One region of the Mycobacterium sp. NGS51 genome, then DNA from elsewhere that is predicted to be linked to it. Evidence: predicted binding sites of a transcription regulator. Region 1 holds the regulator's gene; the other holds the start of a gene.
What was found. The regulator LexA, encoded in region 1, represses DNA repair genes until DNA is damaged. The targets are predictions, from matches to a motif close to CGAACANNTGTTCG.

Region 1 (4,414 bases):
CGCCAACGGCAAAATGTTTTTCACCCCGGACACCGGTGCCAGATCCATGTACGGCGCGGTTCTGGACAAGTACGAGTCCCTCGGCGGGCCTGCCAACAGCGACCTGGGTTTTCCCACGATCGACGAGGTGCCGGGGCTGGCCGGGCCCGATAGCCGAAACAGCACATTCTCGGCCGGCGACAAACCGGTGATTTTCTGGACGCCCGACCACGGTGCATACGTTGTGCGCGGCGCCATCAACGCCGCCTGGGACAAGCTCGGAAGCTCCGGCGGAGTGCTGGGCGTGCCGGTCGGCGACGAAACCTATGACGGCCAAGTCGCCACCCAGCTCTTCAGCGGCGGCCAGGTGTCGTGGAACCGGCAGACCAAGGCGTTCACCACCACTCCGCCCGAACTGGCCCAGCAACTGACCGGCCTGCAGGTGCCGATCGACCCGACCGCGGCCATCAACATGGCCTGGCGGGCCGCCGGCGGGGCATCCGGCCCGTTGGGCGCCAAGCAGGGCGGACAGTACCCGGTCGGCGACGACGGACAGGGCCAGAACTTCGTCGGCGGCAAGGTCTTCTTCAGCCCGGCCACCGGCGCCAATGCCGTCGAAAGCGAAGTGCTGGCCAAATACGAGTCGCTGGGCGGACCGGTCGGCAGCGACCTGGGCTTTCCCACCGCGAATGAGGCCGACGGCGGAATCAAGCCGGCCAGTCGGATCAGCACCTTCTCCGGCGCGGACAACCCGGTGATTTTCTGGACGCCCGACCACGGTGCGTTCGTCGTGCGCGGCGCCATGAAGGCCGCCTGGGACAAACTGGGCGGGGCAACCGGCCAACTCGGCGCCCCGGTGGGCGACGAGACGGTGGACCGCGACATCGTCGCGCAGAAGTTCACCGGGGGCAAGATCGCCTGGGACCGGGCGAAAAACACCTTCAGCACCGAACCGACCCAGCTGGCGTCGGCGTTGTCTGGACTGCAGGTACCGGGCCAGAACTTGCCTGCCGGATCGGCACAGCCTGCCGACACCGGCGCAAAGCGGGCCTGGCACGCGTGGTGGCTGTTGGTCATCATCCCCGTCCTGCTGCTGATCGCGCTGGTCGTGCTGGCCGCGCCGTGGTGGAGCCGTCGCCGCATGGCTCGCCGAGAGGGCCCGGTTTACGAGCCCGATCACGACATGGACGCCGGCTATGACGCCGAGCCGAAATCCCGTGTGCGCTGGGCAGCCGACGACGGCGAACCCGGCTCGTCGCCGTTCTCCGGCGGATACTCCGAAGCGGCTCCGGCGGCCGCCGCTGCCGGTCCGCCGGACAGCGGCTGGATGTCACCGGCCAGCGCTGGTTTCGATGAGCCACCGCCGAGCGCCGAAACCCCCAGTGGGGTAGCAGCTTCCGAGTTCGAGAGCGAGGCTGAGGCCGAGGACCCCGACGCGGTGGACACCGCGCCGACGCGAATCCCCACCGAAAGCGAAATAAGCGGCGGGCGACACGCGGCTACCGACGGCGCCGCGGAGGCCGAGAGTGAGGCTGACTCAGTGGCGCCGGTTGCCGCCGACCAGCCCGCGATTCACCTTCCGCTGCAGGACGCGCACGAAGCGCCCGACGGGTATCCGATCAAGGGCAATGTCAGCTTCGGCCTGTACTACACACCCGACAGCGCGCTGTACGACGACGCGTTCGCCGAAATCTGGTTCACCACCGAGGAAGTCGCCCAAGCCAACGGCTTCTCCAAGGCGACTTGACCCCGTTTCAGATTTTGCGAATGACGGTGACGACCTTGCCCAGTACGGCGGCGTCATTGCCCGGGATGGGGTCGAACGCCGGGTTGTGCGGCATCAGCCAGACCTGGCCGCCGGTGCGCTTGAACGTCTTGACGGTGGCCTCTCCGTCGATCATCGCCGCGACGATGTCGCCGTTGTCGGCCACGTTCTGCTGACGCACCACCACCCAGTCGCCGTCGCAGATCGCGGCGTCGACCATGGAGTCGCCGACCACCTTGAGCAGGAAGAGCGCACCCTCGCCCACCAGCTCACGAGGGAGTGGGAAGACGTCCTCGACGGCTTCCTCGGCGAGGATGGGGCCACCGGCAGCGATGCGCCCGAGGACGGGCACGAACGTGGGTTCCGGCAGCGCGTCCGAGCCTGACACGTCGGTGAGAACGGTGGGTCCGCTCGCGTCGTCGGCGCCACGGACGTCCACGGCGCGGGGCCGGTTGGGGTCTCGGCGCAAGTAGCCTTTGCGCTCCAGGGTGCGCAGTTGGTGAGCCACCGACGAGGTTGACGTCAGGCCCACGGCATCACCGATTTCCCGGATGCTGGGGGGATATCCGCGGCTGGTGACCGATGCGCGGATGACGTCCAAGATCGTGCGCTGCCGTTCGGTCAGCGTCGAATCCACGGATCGCTCGCGGCGGCCGCTACCGGCACCCGGGGTATGGCTGCTGTCGCTCATAGGTCCGAATGTAGCCGCGATCCAACGGAAACTCAAACATGTGTTCGAGGCGTGTCGCCACGGCGCTCCGGGGTTGTCGGACCCCCGTCTTATCGTGCTGCTGAGTATGCAACGAATCGATCACATGTTCGGAATTCGAACGTGCTATCGATTATAGTTCGAACAAGCGATCGATCAGCTGCGACGGAAGGGGTTCCCATGACAGTCATCGAGACGACCCGGCCCGGTACACCGCGTCGCAGTCAACCGGTCCGGATCCGCCCGGCCGGCCAGCAGAACCGGCCGCGGCCATCGAGGCCGCCCGTCGCGCCGCCGCGCTACCGGGGCACCGGTGTGCTGATGTCGACGGCGCCGCACCGGCCACGTCCCGTAACGCCGGCGACGACGGTGGCGCTGGCGCTGCTCGCCGGGGTGATCACCGTGTGGCTGGGCTTGGTGGCACAGTTCGGCGAGGCAGTGCAGAACCCGTCCGCGGACATGCCCGACCAACTTGCCGTGGTGCGCGTCGAACCAGGGGAGACGCTGCAGCACTTGGCCGGCCGAGTCGCGCCCGGCGCCCCGAGCGGTCAGGTCGCCGACCGCATCCGGGAACTCAACGGTCTGGACACTGCGACGCTGGCCGCCGGCCAGACCCTGATCGCACCGGTCGGCTGACCGGCAGCCGTGGACGGCGAAAACCGCGGTGGGTCAACGGTAGCCGCCGCCGAGGGCGCGCGGTGGGTGCCGATCGCGACGGCGCTGGGCCTGCGGGGAGCCGCGCGGGTACGCTCAGAAGGTTCTGAGATACCCGGCTATCAGCGCGGCGAAGGAGCGGCCATGCACTGTCCGTTCTGTCGTCACCCCGATTCAAGGGTGGTCGACTCCCGGGAAACCGATGAAGGCCAGGCGATCCGGCGTCGCAGATCGTGCCCCGAGTGCGGACGGCGGTTCACCACCGTCGAGACCGCGGTACTGGCTGTGGTCAAGCGCAGCGGTGTCACCGAACCATTCAGTCGCGAGAAAGTCATCAGCGGCGTACGGCGAGCATGCCAGGGCCGCCAGGTCGATGACGACGCGTTGAATCTGCTCGCCCAGCAAGTGGAAGACACCGTTCGGGCCAACGGATCGCCGGAAGTCGCCAGCCACGAGGTCGGGTTGGCAATCCTTGGCCCGTTGCGTGACCTCGACGAGGTGGCCTATCTGCGATTCGCCTCGGTGTACCGGTCGTTTTCCTCGGCCGACGATTTCGAACGGGAGATCGAGGCGCTGCGCGCGCATCGCGAGATATCAACTCCCAGTTAAGCCGCCGGGGGTGGCGGTCGTCGACGGACGTAGGCTGACCGCATGCCGGCCGACCTGCATCCTGATGTCGAAGCACTCGCCCCGCTGCTGGGCACCTGGGCCGGCCGCGGATCGGGGAAATACCCGACGATCGAGCCGTTCGACTACCTCGAGGAAGTCGTGTTCACCCATGTCGGCAAGCCGTTCTTGGCCTACGGCCAAAAGACGAAGGCGGCTACCGACGGCAAGCCGCTGCACGCCGAGACGGGCTATTTGCGGGTGCCGCAACCGGGCCAGCTCGAACTTGTCCTCGCTCATCCCAGTGGGATCACCGAAATCGAAGTCGGCACCTACACGGCGGCCGGCGACGTCATCGAAATCGACTTGACCGCATCGAAGATCGGCCTGACACCCACCGCCAAAGAGGTGACTGCGCTTGGACGGCGCTTCCGTATCGACGGCAACGAATTGTCGTATTCGCTGCAGATGGGCGCGGTCGGATTGCCGTTGCAACATCACCTTGCTGCCGTATTGCACCGGCAAGCCTGACTACCGGTGGTTAGACAAAGCGGGTGACGCCCTCGTTGACCACGCGACCCGCCACTCGAACCCAGCCTTCCGGGTTCCAGGTGGTCTGGATCAGCGAGCCCTTGCCCTGGGTGATGGTCAGGTCGCGGCTGAGATAGTCGGTGATCCGGACCGCAGCAGATCCCGTCGCC
Region 2 (4,414 bases), on a different contig from region 1:
GATATCGGCTTCGCTGGTCTGCACATGCTTTTGCAGGTCCACCAGATTGGCCGGGTCCAGCGGGTTGGCCTCGTGGTTGGGGAAGGTGCCGTCGAGCTCGAAGTACAACGGCAACAGGGTGATCGACTCGATGGCCCCCAGCACCGCCGGCGCGGTGTGGCCGGCCATGCCGTTGCCGGCGTCGACGGCCACCCGCAATGGACGCAGCCCGGAGGTGTCTACCAACGAGCGCAGGAAGGCGCCGTAGTCGGCCAGCACGTCCTGCTCGGTGATACTGCCCGGCGCGCCGTCGTAATGCGGGACGCCGGCGACGAGATCGTCGCGGATGGCGGTCAACCCGGTGTCGGCACCGACCGGCTTGGCCCCGGCCCGGCACATCTTGATGCCGTTGTAGGCGGCCGGGTTATGGCTGGCGGTGAACATCGCCCCGGGGCAGTCCAACGTGCCGGAGGCGAAGTAGAGCTGATCGGTGGATGCCAGGCCGATGCGGACGACGTCGAGACCCTGCTCGGCGACCCCTGTTGCGAACGCATCCGCCAACGACGGTGAGCTGTCCCGCATGTCGTAGCCGATGACGACCCGCCCGGCCTCGTCGTCGCGTACCAGCCTGGCGAAGGCTGCGCCGACGTCGGCGGCAAACGATTCGTCGATCTCGTCGTCGACCAAGCCCCGCACGTCATAAGCCTTGATCACACGGTTGACAGCCGCGGCGGGCCGAGACATGAAAAGGCTCCTGACTATGGGGACTCTTGGCCGTCAGCTTAGCCCGGCGAGGATGCAGGCCGGGTCGGCCCGCAAGCGTGCGGGCGATCGACCGGATTAATCGGCGGGGTCGGGGAGCACCCGCAGGTGACCGCGGCGACGCCCGGTGCCGGCGGGCCGTTGCGCGGTCGACGCCAGCACGCCGCCATCGGGCAGCGCGGGCGACACACCGCCGTTGTGAGCCTCGGAAAACCCGTTGACCGGTGGTCCGCTCGCCACCACCTCGCGGCCCTCACGCACCGCCTCGGCCAACGCGATCAAGTCGTCGTCGTCGGAATAGAGGGGCAGCGGGCCGGCATGCCGGACCAGCTCCCACCCACGCGGCGCCGTGATGCGGCTGGCGTGGCTGACGCACAAGTCCCAGGAGTGTGGCTCACGCGCGGTCGCGAGCGGGCCAACCACCGCCGTCGAGTCCGAGTAGACGAACGTCAGCGTCGCCACCGCGTAGTGCGGGCACCCCGGCCGACAGCAGCGACGCGGAAGATTCACGTTCGGAAGGCTATCGCGCCCAAAGGCCCCCACAGCGGCGGACACGCGCATTGCGGTCGGTCGCGATTCCCAACCGTTACCATCGGCGCGTGAGCGATTCGCGCAGCTCCGGCCGGTCGATACGCAGACCGGTTTCCCGCCGCGGTCGCGATATGCGCGGTCCCCTGCTGCCGCCGACGGTGCCGGGATGGCGCACGCGCGGCGAGCGGTTCGATATGGCGGTGCTCGAGGCCTACGAGCCCATCGAGCGCCGCTGGCAGGAGCGGTTGTCGGGGCTGGACGTGGCGGTCGACGAGATCCCGCGGATCTCGGCCAAGGATCCCGCCAGCGTGCAGTGGCCGCCCGAGGTGGTCGCCGACGGGCCCATCGCGCTGGCCAGGTTGATCCCCGCCGGTGTCGACGTGCGGGGCAGCGCCACCCGGGCGCGGATCGTATTGTTCCGCAAGCCGATCGAGCGACGAGCCAAAGACACTGTCGAGCTGGCCGACTTGCTGCACGAGATTCTGGTGGCGCAGGTGGCCACTTATCTGGACGTCGAACCCTCGGTCATCGACCCGACGATCGACGACGAGTAGCCCCGCGCGGCTAGATGATGCCGCGCTTGAGGCGGCGGCGTTCCCGTTCGGAAAGGCCACCCCAGATGCCGAAGCGCTCGTCGTGCGCCAAGGCGTATTCCAGGCACTCGGTGCGCACCTCGCAGCCCAGGCAGATCTTCTTGGCTTCGCGAGTGGAGCCGCCCTTTTCGGGAAAGAACGCCTCGGGGTCGGTTTGCGCGCACAAGGCGCGGTCTTGCCATTGGTCGGGTGTAAGCGGCGCCGGCTCAAAGACTTCCGGCGCTTCGGGCACCAAACTCAAATGGGGTCGTGCGGTGGCCCCCATCATCGCCGAGCCGGCAGTGGTGTGCGGTGTGCTTCCCATTAGGCCCCGAAGGTGTTCATAGGACATGCTCCGCCTCCTCACCTGGTTTCGTTGATCGTGAATGTCGCCACTGTTTTGATGTGCGGCCATCTCAATTCGAACAAACGATCGAATCTCGGTCTGCGACACCGAATCCGGCCGGCTAACCGGGAAATGACACTCATGAGATTACACACGTGTTAGCACCGCAGGTCAAGCGATTGGACGGAATTCCATATCATCTCGTGACCATTTTTTGATGGCACTGCCCCGGTTGACCCTCCGCGTGTCGGGCCCGGAGTGGTCGTCGACGCCTCTGCGCGGACCCGACCACCTCGCCGTCGCGTGCCTCACGCCGCCGTGCGGCGAGCATCCTCGTCGGGCGTACTGTCGTGCGATGTGAAGGTCACGGTTCTCGTTGGCGGGGTCGGCGGCGCCCGCTTCCTCATCGGTGTGCAACGGCTGCTGGGCCTGGGCCAATTTGCCTCCGGGCGGGCAGGCGACCAGCACGAACTGACCGCGATCGTCAACATCGGCGACGACGCCTGGATGCACGGCGTACGTATCTGCCCGGACCTGGACACCTGCATGTACACCCTGGGCGGCGGCGTCGACCCACAGCGCGGCTGGGGTCATCGCGACGAAACCTGGCACGCCAAGGAGGAACTGGTGCGCTACGGCGTCCAGCCGGACTGGTTCGAGCTTGGTGACCGCGATTTGGCGACCCATTTGGTGCGTACCCAGATGCTGCGGGCCGGCTATCCGCTGTCACAGATCACCGCGGCACTGTGCGATCGGTGGCAACCGGGCGCAACGCTGTTGCCGGTCAGCGATGACCGCTGCGAAACCCATGTGGTCATCACCGATCCCACCGACGGCGACCAACGCGCGATCCACTTCCAGGAATGGTGGGTGCGCTATCGCGCCCAGGTGCCCACCCATAGCTTCGCCTTTGTTGGCGCCGAAAAGGCAGAGGCGACAACCGAAGTCGTGGATGCGATCGTCGATGCCGATATCGTCCTGCTGGCGCCGTCCAACCCGGTGGTGAGCATCGGCGCCCTCCTGGCCATTCCCGGGGTCCGCGGTGCGTTGCGATCGACCAGTGCTCCCGTCGTCGGCTACTCCCCCATTGTCAGTGGAAAACCATTGCGCGGCATGGCCCATGAGTGCCTGACCGTCATCGGCGTGCCATCCACCGCCGAAGCGGTGGGTCGGCACTACGGCTCGCGTGCCGGCACCGGCATCCTGGATTGCTGGCTGATCCACGATGGTGACCATGCCGACATCGACGGTGTGGCGGTGCGCTCGATACCACTGCTGATGGCCGATCCCGATGCGACGGCGCAGATGGTCAGCGCCGGTTTGGAACTCGCAGGCGTGGCGGCGTGACCCCCGACGCCAAGCCAGAGCAGCGCAGCGCTCGCGAGCACGGCAGCGCGTCGGCGGTCGAAATCTTGCCCGTCACCGGCCTTCCTGAATTCCGCCCGGGCGACGATTTGAGCGCCGGGATCGCCGCGGCCGCACCCTGGCTGCGCGACGGCGACGTGGTCGTCGTCACCAGCAAGGTGGTGTCGAAGTGCGAGGGCCGACTGGTCCCAGCGCCCGACGACCCGGATGCGCGGGACACGTTGCGGCGCAAGCTCGTCGACAGCGAGGCGGTGCGAGTACTGGCCCGCAAGGGTCGCACACTGATCACCGAGAACCGACAGGGGCTGGTGCAGGCCGCTGCAGGCGTGGACGGCTCGAACGTCGGCGCCGCGGAGCTGGCGCTGTTGCCCGTCGACCCCGATTCCAGCGCCGCGGCGTTGCGCGCCCAGCTGCACGAGCGGCTGGGGATCACCGTCGCCGTGGTGATCACTGACACCATGGGTCGTGCTTGGCGCAACGGGCAGATCGACGCCACCGTCGGTTCGGCGGGTTTGGCGGTGCTGCACAACTATGCCGGTGCCGTCGACCCGCACGGCAACGAGCTGGTCGTCACTGAGGTCGCCGTGGCCGACGAGATCGCGGCGGCCGCCGATCTGGTCAAGGGCAAACTGACCGCGATCCCAGTGGCCGTGGTGCGCGGCCTGCCCATACTCGACGATGGCTCGACGGCGCGGCAATTGGTTCGGCCGGGCACCGAAGACCTGTTTTGGCTCGGCACCGCCGAAGCACTGGACCTGGGCCGCCGGCAAGCTCAGCTACTGCGCCGCTCGGTACGCCAATTCGCCGACGAACCGGTACCGCCGCACCTGGTCGAGGCAGCTGTCGCCGAGGCGCTCAC

Region 2: the regulator LexA is predicted to act here: its motif matches at 2,267-2,280, upstream of cofD (2-phospho-L-lactate transferase).

What each region holds. Positions count from the first base shown of each region.
Region 1 is NZ_JCALCV010000015.1:65,319-69,732, forward strand. Features, by position in the region: gene AC5Y5W_RS18135 (LGFP repeat-containing protein) at 1-1,726, shown strand, start outside; gene lexA (transcriptional repressor LexA) at 1,734-2,435, opposite strand; gene AC5Y5W_RS18145 (LysM peptidoglycan-binding domain-containing protein) at 2,634-3,089, shown strand; gene nrdR (transcriptional regulator NrdR) at 3,252-3,716, shown strand; gene AC5Y5W_RS18155 (peroxynitrite isomerase) at 3,759-4,244, shown strand; gene AC5Y5W_RS18160 (PhzF family phenazine biosynthesis protein) at 4,255-4,414, opposite strand, start outside.
Region 2 is NZ_JCALCV010000021.1:80,949-85,362, reverse strand. Features, by position in the region: gene AC5Y5W_RS21730 (phosphomannomutase/phosphoglucomutase) at 1-723, opposite strand, end outside; gene AC5Y5W_RS21725 (DUF3499 domain-containing protein) at 820-1,251, opposite strand; gene AC5Y5W_RS21720 (metallopeptidase family protein) at 1,404-1,826, shown strand; gene AC5Y5W_RS21715 (WhiB family transcriptional regulator) at 1,837-2,169, opposite strand; gene cofD (2-phospho-L-lactate transferase) at 2,548-3,537, shown strand; gene AC5Y5W_RS21705 (coenzyme F420-0:L-glutamate ligase) at 3,534-4,414, shown strand, end outside.